4 regions of the Micromonospora sp. WMMD1155 genome follow, and region 3 is predicted to be linked to each of the others. Evidence: riboswitches for the same ligand, from Rfam matches in the RefSeq annotation. Region 3 holds a riboswitch; each other region holds the start of a gene.
What was found. Region 3 has a riboswitch for cobalamin ahead of O7617_RS31325 (ribonucleoside-diphosphate reductase subunit alpha). Riboswitches for the same ligand answer to the same signal wherever they lie in the genome.
Positions count from the first base shown of each region.

Region 1: linked by a shared signal. The riboswitch ahead of O7617_RS25555 (acyl-CoA thioesterase) and the one ahead of O7617_RS31325 (ribonucleoside-diphosphate reductase subunit alpha) in region 3 are both predicted to bind cobalamin.
Region 2: linked by a shared signal. The riboswitch ahead of O7617_RS23825 (hypothetical protein) and the one ahead of O7617_RS31325 (ribonucleoside-diphosphate reductase subunit alpha) in region 3 are both predicted to bind cobalamin.
Region 4: linked by a shared signal. The riboswitch ahead of O7617_RS10485 (ABC transporter substrate-binding protein) and the one ahead of O7617_RS31325 (ribonucleoside-diphosphate reductase subunit alpha) in region 3 are both predicted to bind cobalamin.

Region 1 covers NZ_CP120742.1:5,567,616-5,571,796, forward strand. Annotated here, with positions in the region: gene O7617_RS25550 (copper resistance protein CopC) at 1-2,033, opposite strand, end outside; cobalamin riboswitch at 2,162-2,376, shown strand; gene O7617_RS25555 (acyl-CoA thioesterase) at 2,496-3,008, shown strand; gene O7617_RS25560 (hypothetical protein) at 3,460-3,720, shown strand.
Region 2 covers NZ_CP120742.1:5,185,615-5,189,795, reverse strand. Annotated here, with positions in the region: gene O7617_RS23830 (prenyltransferase/squalene oxidase repeat-containing protein) at 1-1,375, opposite strand, end outside; cobalamin riboswitch at 1,469-1,610, opposite strand; cobalamin riboswitch at 1,653-1,777, shown strand; gene O7617_RS23825 (hypothetical protein) at 1,881-3,314, shown strand; gene O7617_RS23820 (hypothetical protein) at 3,369-3,740, opposite strand; gene O7617_RS23815 (superoxide dismutase) at 3,817-4,077, opposite strand; gene O7617_RS23810 (superoxide dismutase) at 4,085-4,181, opposite strand, start outside.
Region 3 covers NZ_CP120742.1:6,831,360-6,835,540, forward strand. Annotated here, with positions in the region: gene O7617_RS31325 (ribonucleoside-diphosphate reductase subunit alpha) at 1-1,890, opposite strand, end outside; cobalamin riboswitch at 2,080-2,294, opposite strand; gene O7617_RS31330 (enolase C-terminal domain-like protein) at 2,906-4,181, shown strand, end outside.
Region 4 covers NZ_CP120742.1:2,336,990-2,341,170, forward strand. Annotated here, with positions in the region: gene O7617_RS10480 (iron ABC transporter permease) at 1-992, opposite strand, end outside; gene O7617_RS10485 (ABC transporter substrate-binding protein) at 1,006-1,935, opposite strand; cobalamin riboswitch at 2,028-2,165, opposite strand; gene O7617_RS10490 (M14 family metallopeptidase) at 2,289-4,166, opposite strand.

The DNA of each region.
Region 1 (4,181 bases), 1.3 Mb from region 3:
TGGACGTGCACGTAGCCGAGGTCGCCCTCGCGGACGACGACCAGGTGCCCGTACGCGCCCAGGTAACGCTCCAACTGCACGGGCGCGGCCGCGTCGGTGCGCTGGACCTGGAACTGCATCGGCGCCGTCACCCCCACCGTCGGGGTGCCGCTCATCGACACCGCGTACGGCCCGGCCGTCGCCTGTGCCTGCGCAGGCGGCAGCGCGGCGGGGGTGTGCGCCCCGGGCACGGTGTGGTCGACGCCCAGCACGAGAGGCACCTGCGCGCCGTTGGGCGCGGTCACCGAGAAGTCGGCGTAGACGCGATAACCGCCCGGTCGGGCCAGCGTCAGGGGGACACTCCAGGTGCCGTCGGCGGCCATCGTCGGGTGTACGTGCTGGTAACCGGTCAGGTCGCGGCCCACCACGATCATGTGCAACGGCTTGTCGTGGACGACCGCGAAGCGGGTCGCCGGCTGCCGGTCGGTCCCGACGATCCGGAAGCGGTAGTCGGCGCGTACCCCGGCGGGTTGGGACCGCTCCAGCGGTTGCAGGGTGTAGCCACCGGCGCTGACCGTCGTCCCGGTCGCCAGCGTCTCGCCCGTCGCGCCGTCACCCCGGTGCGTGTGCGGGCCGGTGCCCGCCGGGTGTTGGTGGCCGTCGGTCGCGGACACCGCCTGCCCGGAGGCGGGCGGGCCGCCCGCCGGCTTCCGGGCGTTGCCGGCGGGGCTCTGGTCGCCGGTGCCGATGCGGGCCAGCCCGAACCCGGCCAGCAGGGCGACCACCAACCCGCCGACGAGCAGCGCCAGATGGCCGTTGCTCAACCGGGACCCGGGTGCCGCGGCGACGAGGTCCGGGCCCGGCCGGGAACCGGCCTCGACTGTCGACGCCTCGTCGGTGCTTGCGGCGACCGTCGCCCTCTGGTCGGTGGTGGAGGGGGCCTTCGCCTCCTGGTGGGTGGTGGAGGGGGCCTTCGCCTCCTGGTCGGTGGAGGTGAGAATCTTCGCCTTCTGGTCGGCGGGCGTCGGGTCGACGGCGACGCCCGTGCGGGCTGTGACGACCGCGTCGCCCGTCCGCGCCGCCGGCACGGTGGCCGGTCGCCGTTTACCACCCGTGGGCTTCGTACCGACACCGCTCACCGCGCCGGCCGTCCTGCCGGCGGAGGACTTGGCAGCGGCTGTCTTTCCGGCGGCGGCCCTGGTCCCGCTGGTCTTGCCGGCCGACGGCCGGTTCGTGGTACGAGCACCGCCGCCGCGTCGACCGGACGTTCCCGGTGCGGTACGGCCCCGGCCGGTGGGTCTACCGGTGGACGCCGTCCGACGACGCCAGACGACGAAACCGGCCGCCGCGACGGCCGCCGCGATCGCCGCCGCCCAACCGGCCCAGGCCAGCGCTCCGGAGCCGCTCTCGTCGGCTGATTCGGTCGGCGGGGCCGCCGCAGCCCCGGACGGCGGGATCACCGGCTGGGCCGAGGTGGTCGGCACCGCCGACGCCTGCCCGGACGACCCATGCTGCTCGGTGGCGGCCACCAACGCCGGGTCGGGCTGGGTCGTCGGCGGGCTCCACCCCTTGGGTGCCGCGGTCACCCGCCCGTTGTAGCGGAACGTGAGCGTCCCCCGCACGGTGTCGCCGTCCGAGGCGACCGACAGGTAGCTCACCGAGTACTGGCCCTTGGCCGGCAGGTGGGTGACGGCCACCATCGCGGGGAACCCGGTCGTGTACTCCCGTGGCTCGAACTGCCCGTTGACCAGGAAGTACTCCCGCACCGGCTGGTCCAACGGCTTCGGCTCCCCGTACGACCAGCCGTTGTCGACCCGGACGCCGCCCGGGGCGGTGACCGTGAAGAACGCGTTGGGCGCGGCCTTCTCGGTGAAGAAGAGCTGCACCGCCGTCAACGGCTCGCTCACCGTGGCCCCACTCGCCGGCGTGGACATGGCGAGAGTCCCGTGAGCCGAGGCGGGTCGGGCGGACGCGAGGAGAGCGACCGCCGAGGCGAGGAGGAGCGCGAGGACGCCCGAGAGCACCCGCCCCGGAGTCTGAGGGAGACGACGCATCTGAATATCCTGACCCGAGTGAGGCTTTTTTCAAGAGCTGGCGATCTTTTTCCTCACATGGCAAAAGCGACGAAGCCCCGGCGCTGCCTCCGCGCCGCGCCCCCGGTGCCGCGACTTGCCTGGCCAGCTATGCTGCGGGCGGCGCTGGTTCGCCCCGTCGTGACCGTCGGGGCGTCGTAAGAGGGAACCCGGTGAAAGTCCGGGGCTGCCCCGCAGCGGTGAGTGGGAACGAACGCCGTCAACAGCACTGGGCCGCCGGCCTGGGAAGCGACGGCCGGTAGGAGACCGGCACGACCGGTCCGGCCCGCGAGTCCGAAGACCTGCCTGCGCTGCGTACACGACCGTGTGCGCCGCCGTCGGCCTCGCGGGTGGGCTGAGCGGGTGACCTGCCGTTTGTCGGCGGGTCCTCGTCTGCGTGTCCGCGTACCGGTGGTGTGGTTTCCCGAGGGACGGACTACCGCTGTGCACGACACCGCCACGATCGCCGGCCGAGCGCCGTCGGCGTCGCACCTGACCCTGTCGCAGATCATGGACCAGCACCACACCAACCTGATGGGTACGGTGCACGGCGGCCGGATCCTCAACCTCATCGACTCGGTCGCCGGGGTGGTCGCCGCCCGCCACTCCGACGGCCCGGCGGTGACCGCCGCGATCGACGAGACGGCGTTCCTGCGCGCGGTGCGGGTCGGCGACGTCGTGCACGTCGACGCCCGGATCACCTGGGCCGGACGCAGCTCGATGGAGGTCGCGGTCAAGGTCACCGCCGACCGGTGGGACCGGGCCGTTCCGCCCACCGACGTGGCCACCGCCCACCTGGTCATGGTCGCCATCGACGACGACGGACAGCCGAGGACAGTGCCGCCGCTGCTACCCGAGACCGACGGGGACCGTCGTCGCTACCGGGAAGCGGAGATCCGCCGCGAGCACCGGCTGGCGTTGCGGCGGGCGCTGCTCGACGGCGCCGACGAGGGCTGAGACATGCTCGGACTGTCCGTGGCTGCGGTCCTGGCGACCGGTGACGGACAGTCCGAGCACGACAGGTGTGGCTTAGGGCCTGTCCTGCCGCGTCGAGGAGGCCGCCGAGTCGGTAGCGCCGGCCGCGGTCCTGGCCGATGGACATCACCACCCGGTCAGACGCCACGCCGTCGGTCGCACTCAACACCACCATGGCTTCGGTCACCGCATCGGTCGTCTGCACCAACGCCACAGTGATGATGGACGCTTCGGGCCGGTTGGTGTCCACGTTCGAGACGTTCGACCGGTGTTCCCCGCGCCGGTCGCACCCGTCGCGGCCACACCACCGAGGGTGCTGGTCCTGCGCCGCCAACGCTCCGGTGGGGAAGACGTGCACGAACCCGCACCGGCGCTCCACGTCCCGTGTCATCGGGGCTGTGGCGGTGGTGAACCCCGCAGTCAAGATGGCCAAGTGGATCTCGATGGGGCTATGCGCAGACTGAAGGCCGCCGAGGATGCGCTACCCCAGGCGGAAGAACAGGCCGTGCTGGCCGCCCGGCAGATCAAGGCCGATGCCCGCGCCCGGGTCGAGCAGGCCCGCGCCGAACTTCACCAGGCCATGGCGGCGGAATATCGGGCCGGGGCGCGGCAGGTGGATCTGGTCAGACGGACGGGGTACTCCCGCGAGCGGGTCCGGCAGATCTTGCGGGCCGCCGGCATCGAAGCCGAATAACCTCACGTCGCAAGAAGTCCGTGACAGATCGGTCTCGGGGCCTGGGTGACGTGCCGCCGGGCATGTTGTCGCGTACTCCTGGCCATTGGGTTGCCCACCGGGGGTCCACATCCGCTCCGGTCCGCTCTCAACCCGCTGATCCGAAGCGGTCGAAGACGGCCTGTGCGCCAAACGGTCGACCACCGAAGAGATGCGTGCCGTTCCACTCAATCGTCCGCTCGAATGAATCCCCTACGCAGAAGTGCAGGCGACCGCCTATGCGCAGGTTGCCGGGACTCCACAGCCGAAGTGGAAGGTGGTCGACGAGCCAGGCGAGCACGGCGAGACTCTAGCTGACGCCGCGCCGAGCGCTCGTCGCCAAGATCCGCGCAATATCAGGGTTGTTGCTGCCTCCCGCACGTCGGAGGCAGCAGTATCCGGGCAGTTGCGCGGATCATGACGGGTCGCACGGTCCGCACAGC
Region 2 (4,181 bases), 1.6 Mb from region 3:
CGGTGGCGGCGGCGGCCCGGTCGGCGAGACCGAGGACGGCGAGGGCCTGCGCGGCGTGCCCGGTCGGATAGGTCTCGCTGTAGCCCGCTCCGGTCCACGGCTGGTAACCGCCGTCGGGCTCCTGCGCCGCGGCCAGGAATGCCTTGGCCGAAGCGAGCGCCGCGTCGTGCCCGCCGAGCGTGTGCAGCGCCAGGACGGCGAGCGTCGTGGCCGCGAGGTCCGGGTCACAGGCGTCGGTGGGGCTGCGCCACAGACCGGCGAAGGCCCCGGTCGTGCACTGCTGCTCGGTCAGTCGGCTGACGGTCGCGGCCGGCGGGGTGACGCCGGCCCGCTTGAGCGCGAGCAGGGCGGTCGCGTGGGTCAGGGGATCGCTCGACCCGACGAAGTCACCGACGGCGGCGCAGCCGGCGTCGACGTCGGCCGCGGTGCACACCCGGTCGGTGAGCGTGGCGATCAGATCCCGGTCGCCGAACGCGCGTGGATCGCCGCCGGTGCTGGTGAGCAGGAGCGCGAGGTTGGCGACGTTGGCGATGTGGGGTGCGGCGGTGGCACCGTTCGGGAAGATAGCGGCATCGACGTGCGCCCGCAGGTAGTCGACGACCTTGCCGAGGGTCTGGTCCTGCCCCCCGGTCCCGGCCAGGGCGGTGGCGACGGCGATGGTCCGGTAGTAGTCGACGAACCCGTTGTCGACGTGGTCGCCGTCGGCGAGCTGCCCCACCAGGTAACTCGCCACCGCCTTGACCTGCGCTTCCGTCGGTGGCGTCGGCGCTGGCGTCGAGGTCGGGGTCGCCGTCGGAGTCGCAGTGGCGGTCGGAGTGGGGCCGCTCGCGCGTACCGACGCGGGGGTGAAGCTCGGCGCTCCCGTGGTGCCCCCGATGTCGGTGCCACCGAAGACCCACGCTTCGACCTCACCCGGGCCGGGGCGCTGGGCCATGGCGCCGAGAGGGCTGTAGGTCCAGTGGTCCTGCCCGGCTGGGGCGATCCAGTAGGACCAGTAGGCCGACGCGGGCGGGGTCAACTGGCACGCCTCATCGGCCGGCGTCGGGTGTTCGGCACCTGACGCGAAGTCGGGCGACCCGATCCGGCAGATGAAACCGGGGCCGTCGTGGTCGGTGCCGGTGGTGGTGAAACCCGCCTCGTGCAGCAGGTCCAGCCCGGTGGTCGGGGTGGCGTCGCAGCCGCGCAGCAGCGGCCCACCCCACGCGCCGAAGTCGACAGCGACGATCGCGCCCTGGGTCGGGGTGCAGGAATCCAGCGGGTCGGCGAGCGCGGCGCGGGTCGGCACCACCAGCGCCACCGCGCCGAGCACCGCTGCGGCGACGGCCGCCAACCACGCCGCGGGAACACGCGACGTTCGACTGACCAGTGGGGACATGGCGACTCTCTCGGGGGCTAGCGGCGCAGGCGCGGACGCGGACCCCGAGGACAAACCCCGGAAACCTGGCTCCGCGCCGTGTACCTCGACGGCGCTGCGGTGCACTATCCAGCCAGGTAATCCGACTCGTCCCGGTAACGGGACCTACGGCTGCGGGCCAGCGCCGGACTTTGACCGGCTTCCCCTGACTGCTGGATCGCCGCCATCGGACCACAGCCGCCACCACCCCGTCAACGCGAAGACGTGTCATGAACCTAACAGCGCGCGGTAGGGGTCTCCTCCCATACCGTGACCGCGTCATCGCGTGGGGGAACCCGGTGGGAATCCGGGGCTGACGCGCAACGGTGAGGACGGTTCGCCCCGTCCCGAGCCCGACCACCCACGTGGTGACGCAGCACCTGCGGTACCCGTCCCACGCGTCCTGCGGCCGGCCCGCCCCGCTCCCGCCGGCGCGCGCCGGGCTCCGGGTCGAGGCAGCCGTGCCCCGTACCCCCAAGGAGCCCTGATGTCCTCGCGCCTTTCCTCCGGCAGCCGCCGCAGACGCCTCGCGGCCGTTCCCGCCGCCGCGCTGATCGCCACGGTCGTGGCAGTCACGGGCGGTGCCGCACCGGCCGCCGCGACCTCGACCGCCGCGCAGATCGCCACCGCCAAGACCAACGGCGTCGCCTACCTGCGGACCCTGCAGGCCGCCGACGGCAGCTACGCCAGCGGTGGACTGTCGAACGAGTGGGCGTTCAGCGCGTTCGCGCCCGCCGGGGTCGCGGCCGTGGACGTCTACCCCTCCGGCGACACGACCAAGAACGCCCGCACCGTCTACCGCAACCAACTCTCGGCCGCGTCCTGGCCGAGCAGCACGCCGGTGGTCACCGACTACGAGCGTGGGGTCCTGAATGCCTACGCCGCCGGCATCGACCCCGCCCGGGTCTCCCCCACCCGTAACCTGATCGCCGACACCATCGCCTACTGGCAGACCGGCTCGGCCGGCTACTACGGCCCGCCGGCCAACTTCAACGGCACCGTCTTCGGCACTCTCGCCCTGGCCGGCGCGAAGACCCAGGCCGGCGCCGCCCGCGTACCGCAGGCACTGCTCAACCTCTCGATCACCCGCATCCGCAACAATCAGCACAACGACGGCGGCTGGACCTTCAGCCAGGCCGAGGGCAACCCCACCCAACTCGCCACCGCCAGCGACATCGACATGACCGGCGCGGCGATGGCCGCGCTCTGCGCCGCCGGAGTCCCCAACACCGACACCGACGTCGTGCAGGCCAAGAACTTCCTCAAGAGCAAGCTCGTCAACGCCTCAGGCGCGTTCAGCTCGATGTTCGGCGTCAACACCGACTCCAACGCCTGGGCCGTCTCCGGGCTCAACGCCTGCGGCATCCCGAACCAGGGCACCGACTTCACCACCACCGCCGGTAAGACCCCGATCGACTTCCTCCGGGCGCAGCAGTTGACCGGCGGCGGATTCAAGTACCTGCCCACCAACACCACCCCGTCGGCGTACGCCTCCATCGACGCGGTGCGCGCCCTCGCCGGTGCCGGCTACACCGCCGCTCCCCCGGTCCCGGTCACCGCCGGGGCGCCCACCTGGGTCGCGGCGAGCGGGTTCACGGCGGGCGCCGCCACCCGGCTCGCTGTGATCATCGACAACGGCAGCGGCAGCATCAAACCGTGCGCGGTCACGCTGACCCCGACCGCCGCCACCACCACCCTCGGCGCCGTGCTGGACGCCGCCGTCGGCGCGGCCACCCCGAGCGGCTGCGTCACCTCCCTTCTTCCCACCAGTGGCACCGGCACCGTGACCACGATCAACGGCCTGGCCAACAGCGGCTCGTCCACCTGGAAGGTGTCCCGCGACGGCAGCACCCTGGCCACCGCGACCCGCGGCACGACAGTGACCGTCGGCGACACGATCTACCTCCGCTACGGCGTCTGATCGCCGTCAGTGGGATGGTCAGCGGCGTCACGGCATGACCACTTCGTTGATCAATTAGCCGATCGGGTCGACCATCAGGCGACGTGACATCGCGGGCCGCAGGCCGAGGTCCTGGTCATCAGCCACGACCAGAGCCTGCGGCGCCGCTGGGCCGACCGGATCGTCGGCCTCACCGGTACAGCGCGCACACACCCCTGTTGCTTCCCGCTCCGGCACCCCGGAGCGGGACGACACAGCGAGCAGATTCTCCAAGCGGGCAACACGACGTTGAACGTCTCGCAACTGCTGGCGAAGCTGGTGCGCCTGACTCTCGCTGGCACCGAGCTGCCGACGGGCGGTCTCAAGTCGTTGGAAGTCAGCCACGGCCAACACCGCCATCTGCTGGCCGTCCACTGTCAGGACACGGTGCTCGATCTTCCGGCGCATCGGGCCTCCCCGAGGTGGGCGGTAGAAGCTGCTGTTGTCCGCTGGGTTCCGCCGACGGGCGGAACCCAGCGGACCGTCATGCAGGCGGGGACTGGGCGGTCTCGGCCAAGAGCAACGACAGCTCCCGGACCAGATCGTCCATCGACTGGCCGCTCTGCGCCTTCACCAAACCCAGAGCGAGATCGGCCAACAGGTAGAAACCGAGGGTACGGGCCTGCTCGGAACTGAACGCCGACATCAACGCCTCCGCACCGGGGAGGTCACCGCGATGCTTGGCGGCGATGACCCCGGCGGCGCGTTGGACGATCTCGGCCGCCTCGGGGGTGTACCCGCTCACGCCGGGATCAGATCTTCGGGGTGGCGGCGCGGGCGGCGTCGAAACGGGAGATGACGTCGGTCCAGTTGACCAGGTTCCACAGCCGGTCCACGTAGTCCGGGCGC
Region 3 (4,181 bases):
CTGGAGGAACTCCCCGGACAGCGTCTCGCGCTTGAACAGGTTGGACACCTGCGGCTCGATGCACTCGTAGCACCCGGCGATCGAGGCGATGGTCGCGGTCGGGGCGACGGCCACGAGCAGCGAGTTACGCAGCCCGTGCGCCGCGACCTGCTCCCGCAGCGCGTCCCACCGGGCGGTCTGCGTACCCTCGACGCCCCACAGGTCCGGTTGCAGGTCGCCCCGCGCGGCCCGGGTCTGCGGGTACGCCGGGTGCGCACCGACCCGGCGGGCCAGGTCGGCGGAGGTCTCCAGCGCGGTCAGGTACAACTCCTCGCTGACCCGGGTGGACAGCTCCCGCGCGGCCGGCGAGTCGAACGGCAGCCGCAGCGCGAAGAAGACGTCCTGCAGGCCCATCAGCCCGAGCCCGACGGGCCGCCAGCGGGGGTTGCTCGCCGCCGCCTGCGCGGTCGGGTAGTAGTTGATGTCGATGACCCGGTCGAGGAAGGTCACCGCGGTACGGACCGTGGCGCGCAGCCGCTCCCAGTCGATGCCACCGTCGGCGAGGTGGGCGGCGAGGTTCACCGAGCCGAGGTTGCACACGGCGGTCTCGGCGTCGCTGGACACCTCGACGATCTCGGTGCAGAGGTTGGACAGGTGCACGACGTTGCCCGGTTCGGCGGTCTGGTTGCACAGCCGGTTCGACGCGTCCTTGAAGGTCATCCACCCGTTGCCGGTCTGGGCCAGGGTCCGCATCATCTTCCCGTACAACTCCCGCGCCGGGACCTGCCGGACGTAGCGGCCCTGCGCCTCGGCCTCGCGGTACGCGGCGTCGAACCGCTCCCCCCACAGGTCGGGCAGTTCGGGCACCTCGTGCGGGTCGAACAGCGACCACATCTCGTCGGCCTCGACCCGGCGCATGAACTCGTCGGGCACCCAGTTGGCCAGGTTCAGGTTGTGGGTGCGGCGGGCGTCCTCGCCGGTGTTGTCCCGCAGGTGCAGGAACTCCTCGACGTCCGGGTGCCACGGCTCCAGGTAGACGCACGCCGCGCCCTTGCGCCGGCCGCCCTGGTTGACCGCCGCGACGCTCGCGTCCAGCGTGCGCAGCCACGGCACGATCCCGTTGGACTGCCCGTTGGTGCCCCGGATCAGGGCGCCCCGGGACCGGACCCGGGAGTACGCGATGCCGATGCCACCGGCGAACTTGGACAGGTTGGCGACCTGGGCGTAGCGCGAGTAGATCGAGTCCAACTCGTCCAGCGGTGAGTCGACCAGGTAGCAGGAGGACATCTGGGTGTGCCGGGTGCCGGAGTTGAACAGGGTCGGCGAGCTGGGCAGGTAGGCCAGGCTGGACATCAGCCGGTAGAAGCCGACCGCCTCGTCCGGCGTACGGGACAGGCCACAGGCCACCCGCAGCAGCCAGTACTGCGGGGTCTCCAGCACGAGTCGGCTGGTGGGGTGGCGCAGCAGGTACCTGTCGTACACCGTGCGCAGCCCGAAGTACTCGAACCGCCGGTCGCCGTCCGGGTCGACGGCCTCGTCGAGCACCGCGGCGTGCGCGGCGACGAACGCGGCGGTGTCGTCACCGATCAGACCCTCGGCGTGCCCGACCCGGATCGCCGCGCTGAACGAGGTGATGCCCTGTCGACGCACCTCCTTGTCGACGTACCCGGCGAGCAGCCGCGCCGCGAGGCGTGAGTACTGCGGCTCCTCACCGATCATCTCGGCCGCCGTCTGGATGGAGAGCCGGTCCAGTTCCGCGGTGGTCGCGCCGTCGTAGAGGCCGCTGATGGTACGGGTGGCCACCCGCATCGGGTCGACGTCGGTCAGGTCGTCGGCCCACCGCTCGACCGCTCGGACGATCTTGTTCACGTCCACGGGTTCGGTGCCGCCGTCGCGCTTGCGGACCTGCATCGGCGTCCGCCGCTGGGCCGCGTCGGCACTGGCCGGGACTACCTCGGTGACTGTCACCACTCGCTCCTCGGAGTTCGAGACCTGGGGGCCCGAACGCGCGGAGACAGACACCGACGGACGCCACACCGGCGGCGTGGGTCAGGTGGCGTCAGCCGTCCCACGCGGCCTCGGACCGCCGCACACCCGGGTCCGGGTACGCGGCGCGCTGGCAGGTCTTCGGACTCGTGGGCACGACCGGGCTCGCCGGTCTCCTACCGGCCGTCGCTTCCCAGACCGTGTGGCCCAGTGCTGATGACGGCTGTCGTTCCCACTCACCGCTGCGGGACAGTCCCGGATTTCCACCGGGTTCCCTCTTGCCTCGACCGCTCCGGATGAGCGGCCGAACCAGCTGCGCTCGACACCATATATAGGGACCCAGCGGTTGTCACACCCCACATGTCGGTGTCGGCGTGTCGGCGACGGAGGCGGTGACGACCGTCACCCGAGCGCGGCCCGGCCGCCCGGCCCCAGACGGGCCCGAATGCCGACGACCCCCGCAGTACGACGACCGCGATTCACAAAGATGCGATGTATGCAGGATCCAGATGTAAGGAACCTTGCTCATAATCCACCGTCGATACGCTCAACCGAGGCGAACATCCAATCTTCAAGAACACCGCTCGACCGCCGATTCTTGCCCTCGATCCGGTTGACGGGCGGCCGTTCGCGACCCGACACGCATCACCGGCCGACGGTTCAGTTCGAACAACGTAAGCCCTTGAGCTGCGCCGAAATCCTCGAAAGTAGGGGTCGAACGCGGACGCTCGGCCCGCTGCGAGGGCCTCGGCGCCATCTTGGCGGTCGTCCGGGATCCGAACGCGGCACCCGCGAACGGCCGATTACCCGCCGGTCACCATCGACGAGAAACATTGGATGTCTGTACCGACCGGGTGATCGCCGTCGTTGACGCGCCTGATCCAGCCTCCGTATACTCCGAATGATCATCTGATCTTTTGCCTAGTCGGGCGAGGAGCGCATGCCGCAGATCACTGCCGTCACCGTCGAGGACGTCCGCTTCCCCACCTCCCTGACCGCTGACGGGTCAGACGCCATGAACAAGGACGGCGACTACTCGGCGGCCTACGTCGTCCTGCACACCGACGGCACCGACAGCGTGGGCGCGCCGCTCGCGGGCCACGGCCTGACCTTCACCATCGGTCGGGGCAACGACATCGTCGCCGCCGCGGCGGTCCACCAGGCACAGCTCCTCGTCGGCCTGGACGTGGCGACGATGGCGGCCGACATGGGGGCGGTCTACCGCCTCCTCACGTCCGACTCGCAGATGCGGTGGCTCGGTCCCGAGAAGGGCGTCGTCCACCTGTCGCTCGCGGCCGTGCTGAACGCCTCGTGGGACCTGGTCGCCCGGCTCGCCGGCAAGCCGCTGTGGCGGCTCCTGGTGGACATGTCCCCCGAACAACTCGTCGACATCGCGGACCTGCGCTACCTGTCCGACGCGCTGACCCGGGACGAGGCACTGGCCATCCTGCGGGCCAAGGAGAGCACCAAGACCGACCGCCTCGCCCAGTTGGTCCGGACCGGCTACCCCGCCTACACCACCTCGGCCGGGTGGCTCGGCTACGGCGACGACAAGCTGCGCCGGCTGTGTCAGGAAGCGGTCGACAGCGGCTACGGCTACGTCAAGCTCAAGGTGGGCGCCAACCTCGACGACGACATCCGCCGGTGCGCGATCGCCCGGGAGATCCTCGGCCCGGACCGCAACCTGATGATCGACGCCAACCAGGTGTGGGACGTCGGTCAGGCCATCGAGTGGGTCACCGCCCTCGCCCGGTTCAAGCCGCTCTGGATCGAGGAGCCGACCAGCCCGGACGACATCCTCGGCCACGCGGCCGTCCGCCGGGCCGTCGCCCCGATCGGCGTCGCCACCGGCGAGCACTGCCACAACCGGGTGATGTTCAAGCAGCTCTTCCAGGCCGGGGCCATCGACTTCTGCCAGTTGGACACCGGCCGGCTGGCCAGCATCAACGAGATCGTCGCCGTGCTGCTCCTCGCCGCGAAGTTCGACGTACCGGTCTGCCCACACGCCGGGGGCGTCGGGCTGTGCGAGATGGTCCAACACGTGTCGGTGCTCGACTACGTCGCGGTCTCGGGAGATCTCACCAACCGGGTCACCGAGTTCGTCGACCACCTGCACGAGCACTTCACCGACCCGTGCGTCATCAGTGACACCGGCTCGGGCAGCGGCTACGTCCTGCCCGACCAGCCCGGCTACTCCACCCGGATGCGCCCCGAAT
Region 4 (4,181 bases), 2.9 Mb from region 3:
CGGGCCACCACGTCGGTCAGGGCCAGGAACGCACCGCCGAACAGCAGGGACAACGGCAGGATCATCCGGTAGCTCGACCCGGCGAGCAGCCGGACGGTGTGCGGCACGATGATGCCGACGAAGCCGATCAGGCCGGTGGCGGACACCGCCGCCGCGGTGCCCAGGGAAGCTGCCGCGATCAACAGGTAGCGGGTGCGCTGCGGGTGCAGGCCCAGACTCTTCGCCTCGTCGTCGCCCACGGCCAGGACGTCCAGCTCGCGGCGGTGCAGCAGCACCACCACAGTGGTCAGCACGGCGTACGGGAGCACCAGCAGCACGTCGTGCCAACCGGCGGTGGCGAGCCGACCCAGCAGCCAGGAGTAGACCGGTTGGATGCTGTCGGCGTGCTTCTGCAGCAGGTAGGTCTGCCCGGCGGAGAGGAACGCGGAGACCGCCACCCCGGCCAGGATCAGCATCGCCGGTGAGTGGCTGCGCCCGCCGGCCGCGCCGAGCACGTAGGTCATCGTCACAGCGAGCAGCGACCCGGCGAACGCGGCCAACGGGATGGTCATCGGCAGCCCGGAGATCGCCCCCTCCCGGCCGGCGCCGCCGAGGGCGATCGCCGCGGTGACCGCGAGGCCGGCACCGGCGGCCACCCCCAGGAGGTACGGGTCGGCGAGCGGGTTGCGGAAGACGCCCTGGTAGCAGCCCCCGGCGAGGGCGAGCAGGCCGCCGACGAGCAGGGCCAGCACCACCCGGGGCAGCCGCAACTCGGTGACGATCGCGATCTCCCGCTCGGACAGGCCGCTGTCGAGGTGGACACCCGGGATCAGGTTGAGCAGTTCGGCGGCGACGCTGCCGGCGGGCAGGCTGACCGGCCCGAGGGACACCCCGGCGACGAGCGCGACGAGCACCGCGAACACTCCGGCGACCAGCCAACGCTTGCGCAGCCCGGCGGGCCGGGCCACCGGTGGTGGCCCAGCCGACCGGGCCGCCGACAGCGGCCCGGTCACCGACGGGTCGGGGTCACGCGGGCACCTTGGCGACCGCGTCGATGATGACCCGGAGGAGGTCGACGACGCGCGGGCCCCAGCGGGAGGCGATGTCGTCGTCCAGCGCGATCACCTGGTTGTTCTTGACCGCGGTGAGCCCGGCCCAGCCGCTGCGCGCCTTGACCGAGTCGGCGTTCTGCTGGCAGCACTTGGAGTCGGCCAGGAAGACGAAGTCCGGGTCGGCCTTGACGACGAACTCCTGGGACAGCTGCGGGTAGCCGCCGTTCTTGCCGTCCGCGTCGGCCGGGTCGGCGATGTTGGTCAGCCCGACCTGGCTGTAGAGCGAGCCGATGAAGGTCTTGCTGGTGGCGCTGTACAGCTCCGGGCCCAGCTCGTGGAAGTAGGTGAGCTTCGTGGTGCGCTGCGGCAGGTCCTTGACCAGCTTGGCGATGTCGTCCTTCATCCGGGTGGCGACGTCGTCGGCCTGGTCGGCGTGCCCGGTGAGCGTGCCCAGCTCGGTGATCTGCCGGTACGAGTCGTCGAGCGTGGTCGCCGCCGGGGTGAGGTAGACCGGGATCTTCAGCTTGGTGAGCTGGTCGACGATCTTGTTGGTGTCGTTGGCGAGGACCACCAGGTCGGGGCTCTTGCCGGCGATGGCCTCGGCGTTGGGCTGGAAGCCGGAGAGGTCGGTCTTGGGCGCGTCGGCCGGGTAGTTGGACTGGTCGTCGACGGCGGTCACCTGCTGACCGGCACCGATGGCGAAGAGCATCTCGGTGGCGGTGGGCGACAGCGAGACGATCTTCTCGGGACGCTTGTCGAGGGTGAGCGCGCCGACCGTGACCGGGTAGGCGGCGGCCGCGGTGCCGGCGCTCGGCTTGTCGTCGGCCTTCTCGGCGCAGGCGCCGAGGGCCAGCGCGGCGACCGCGAGGGTCGCGGCGAAGAGCCGAGGGGTACGTCTGTTCATGGGGGCCTCCTGTCGGTCGAGGAGTGTGGTGCTTCGCCGACAGGGACTTTCGTACGCCCGCCCACGAGGCGCCCTTCCTCGAGAGCGCGTATCGCGACCGATCCGTAGGCGACCTGGCTCGTCCCCACCGGGGGTGAGGCATCACAGTTGCGGGACAGCGCCGGGTTAGCACCGGCTTCGCTGCGGACTGGTCGCTAAGACGGTAGCGCACCGCCACGACGTGCCGGATCGACCAAGGATCGATCGGCACTGGACGATCAACCGGGCCGTCGCGCAGTGCGGGATATGTCCCGGATACGGCACCTCGGAGGCGGGTGGTGGGGCCCCGCCGGGCGGAGCGGGGCCCCACCCGATCAGGAGGACGTGATGGTGACGTTGTCCACAGCCGCCTCTACCAGACTGGCGCCGGAGGCGTCCGCCGCCTCCACCAGGATGCGTACCGACTGGCCGGCGTACGGGCTGAGGTTGAGGCTGGCGACCGCCCAGCTCCCGTTACGGTTGGTGGCCGCGCCGGCCTGGGTGAGCAGCGCGGTGGTACCGCCGTTGTGCACCACGCTCACCCGCAGGTAGTCCGCCGACGAGGCGTTCGAGCCGTGCGCCAGGTACCAGGCCAGCGAGAGCGTCAGCGTGCCGGACGACGGCAGGGTCACCGCCGGGGACCGGGCACTCGTCACACCGCCGTCGACGTCGTAGTCACCGGCTGCCGATCCGGCGAGCCGACCGGTGACCAGGTCGTTGGAACCGGCGTACGGGGTGAGCTGCTTGGCGCCGGAGGAGGTGGTCGCCTGGGCGGTACCCCGTTCGAACGCGCCGACCGTGGCGGTGTCGGTGCCGGACGGGTTGACGGTCCAGCCGGTGGCCGTCTCGAAGGTGTCCGACCAGACCGTGGTGCCACCACCACCGCCGCAGTACTGCGCCTGCTTGCCGATCGCCCGGTACGGGCAGTCGGCGTACTCGCTGAGCATCAGCACCGCCTCCCGGTTGCGCGAGGTCTGCGCGGGGATCACCTCGTCGGGCGGGTAGAAGCCGCCGCCGCCGGACGAGCCGGGATACATCTCGAAGGTGTACGCCCAGATGTTGTGGGTGGCCCACATCCAGTCGATGCTGTCCCCGTCGGTGATGTAGAGGTCGCTGGACTGCTGCGGTGTGTAGTTGTTGGTGGCCGCCATCTGCTGCCCGATGGTGGCGAAGGTGTTGTACTGGTCCGCGCTCATGCCCGCCGCGGTGTTCGCCGTGGTGTAGCCGTACGGCCAGAGCACCAGCTGCGAGTACGTGTGGAAGTCGATGTTCGCCTTGATCTGCTGCACGCCGCCGACCACCCGGCCGTTGACGAAGTTGCGTAGCGCCTGCGTCTCGGGCGCGGAGAACGCCGACGGCCCCCGGTAGGTCTCCGACGAGGTGCTGCCGGACGAGCCGCCGCAGCAACCCCAGTTGTAGGACCAGTTGCGGTTCAGGTCGGTGCCCACGTTGGACGAACCGCTGTTGGGCTGCCGGTTCTTGCGCCAGGACCGGTACGACCCGGTGGCGATGTCGTACTCGCTGCCGTCCGGGTTGACCGTCGGCACGATCCAGATCTCCCGACTGTTGACGATGTTGGTGATCCGGGAGTCGCCGCCGTAGCTGTCGGTGAAGAGGTTGAGCAGGTAGATCGCCATCTCGACGGTCAGGTGCTCACGGGCGTGCTGTTGGGCGTTGAACAGGATCTCCGGTTCACTCTCGTCGGTGCCGACGTTGTCGGAGATCTTCACCGCCATCAGGTCGCGGCCCTCGTACGACGATCCGATGCTGATCTTGCGGGCGATCGCCGGATGGTCGGCGACGACCTGGTTCACGACGGCGGTCAGTTCGGCGTAGTCGTGGTAGTTGGAGTCGGCGGGCGGGAAGGCCAGCGTGCCGATCTCACCGGCGCCGCGCTCGGCGTTGGGCGGCGGGGCCAGGGGTTCCAGCCGGAAGCCGAGCTTGCCGATCGCGGCGGCCTCGGCGGCGGTCGCCGAGATGTGCAGCACACCGTGCTCGGAGTAGTCGATGGCGGCTCCGGTGCGGGCCACCGCGTTGCGGTCGGCGAGGGTCCGGGGCCCGAGCACCCGGTAGCCGGCGGCGGCCGACTCGGCGGTCCGGTCCGGCGCCGGCTGGGCGGCGACGGGGCCGGTGGCGACGGTGACGATTCCCAGCCCGGCGACGACGGCGAGCACCAGGACGCGGCGGAGGGGGTTGGACGTGCGGAGGGCCATGGACTACCTCCTCGA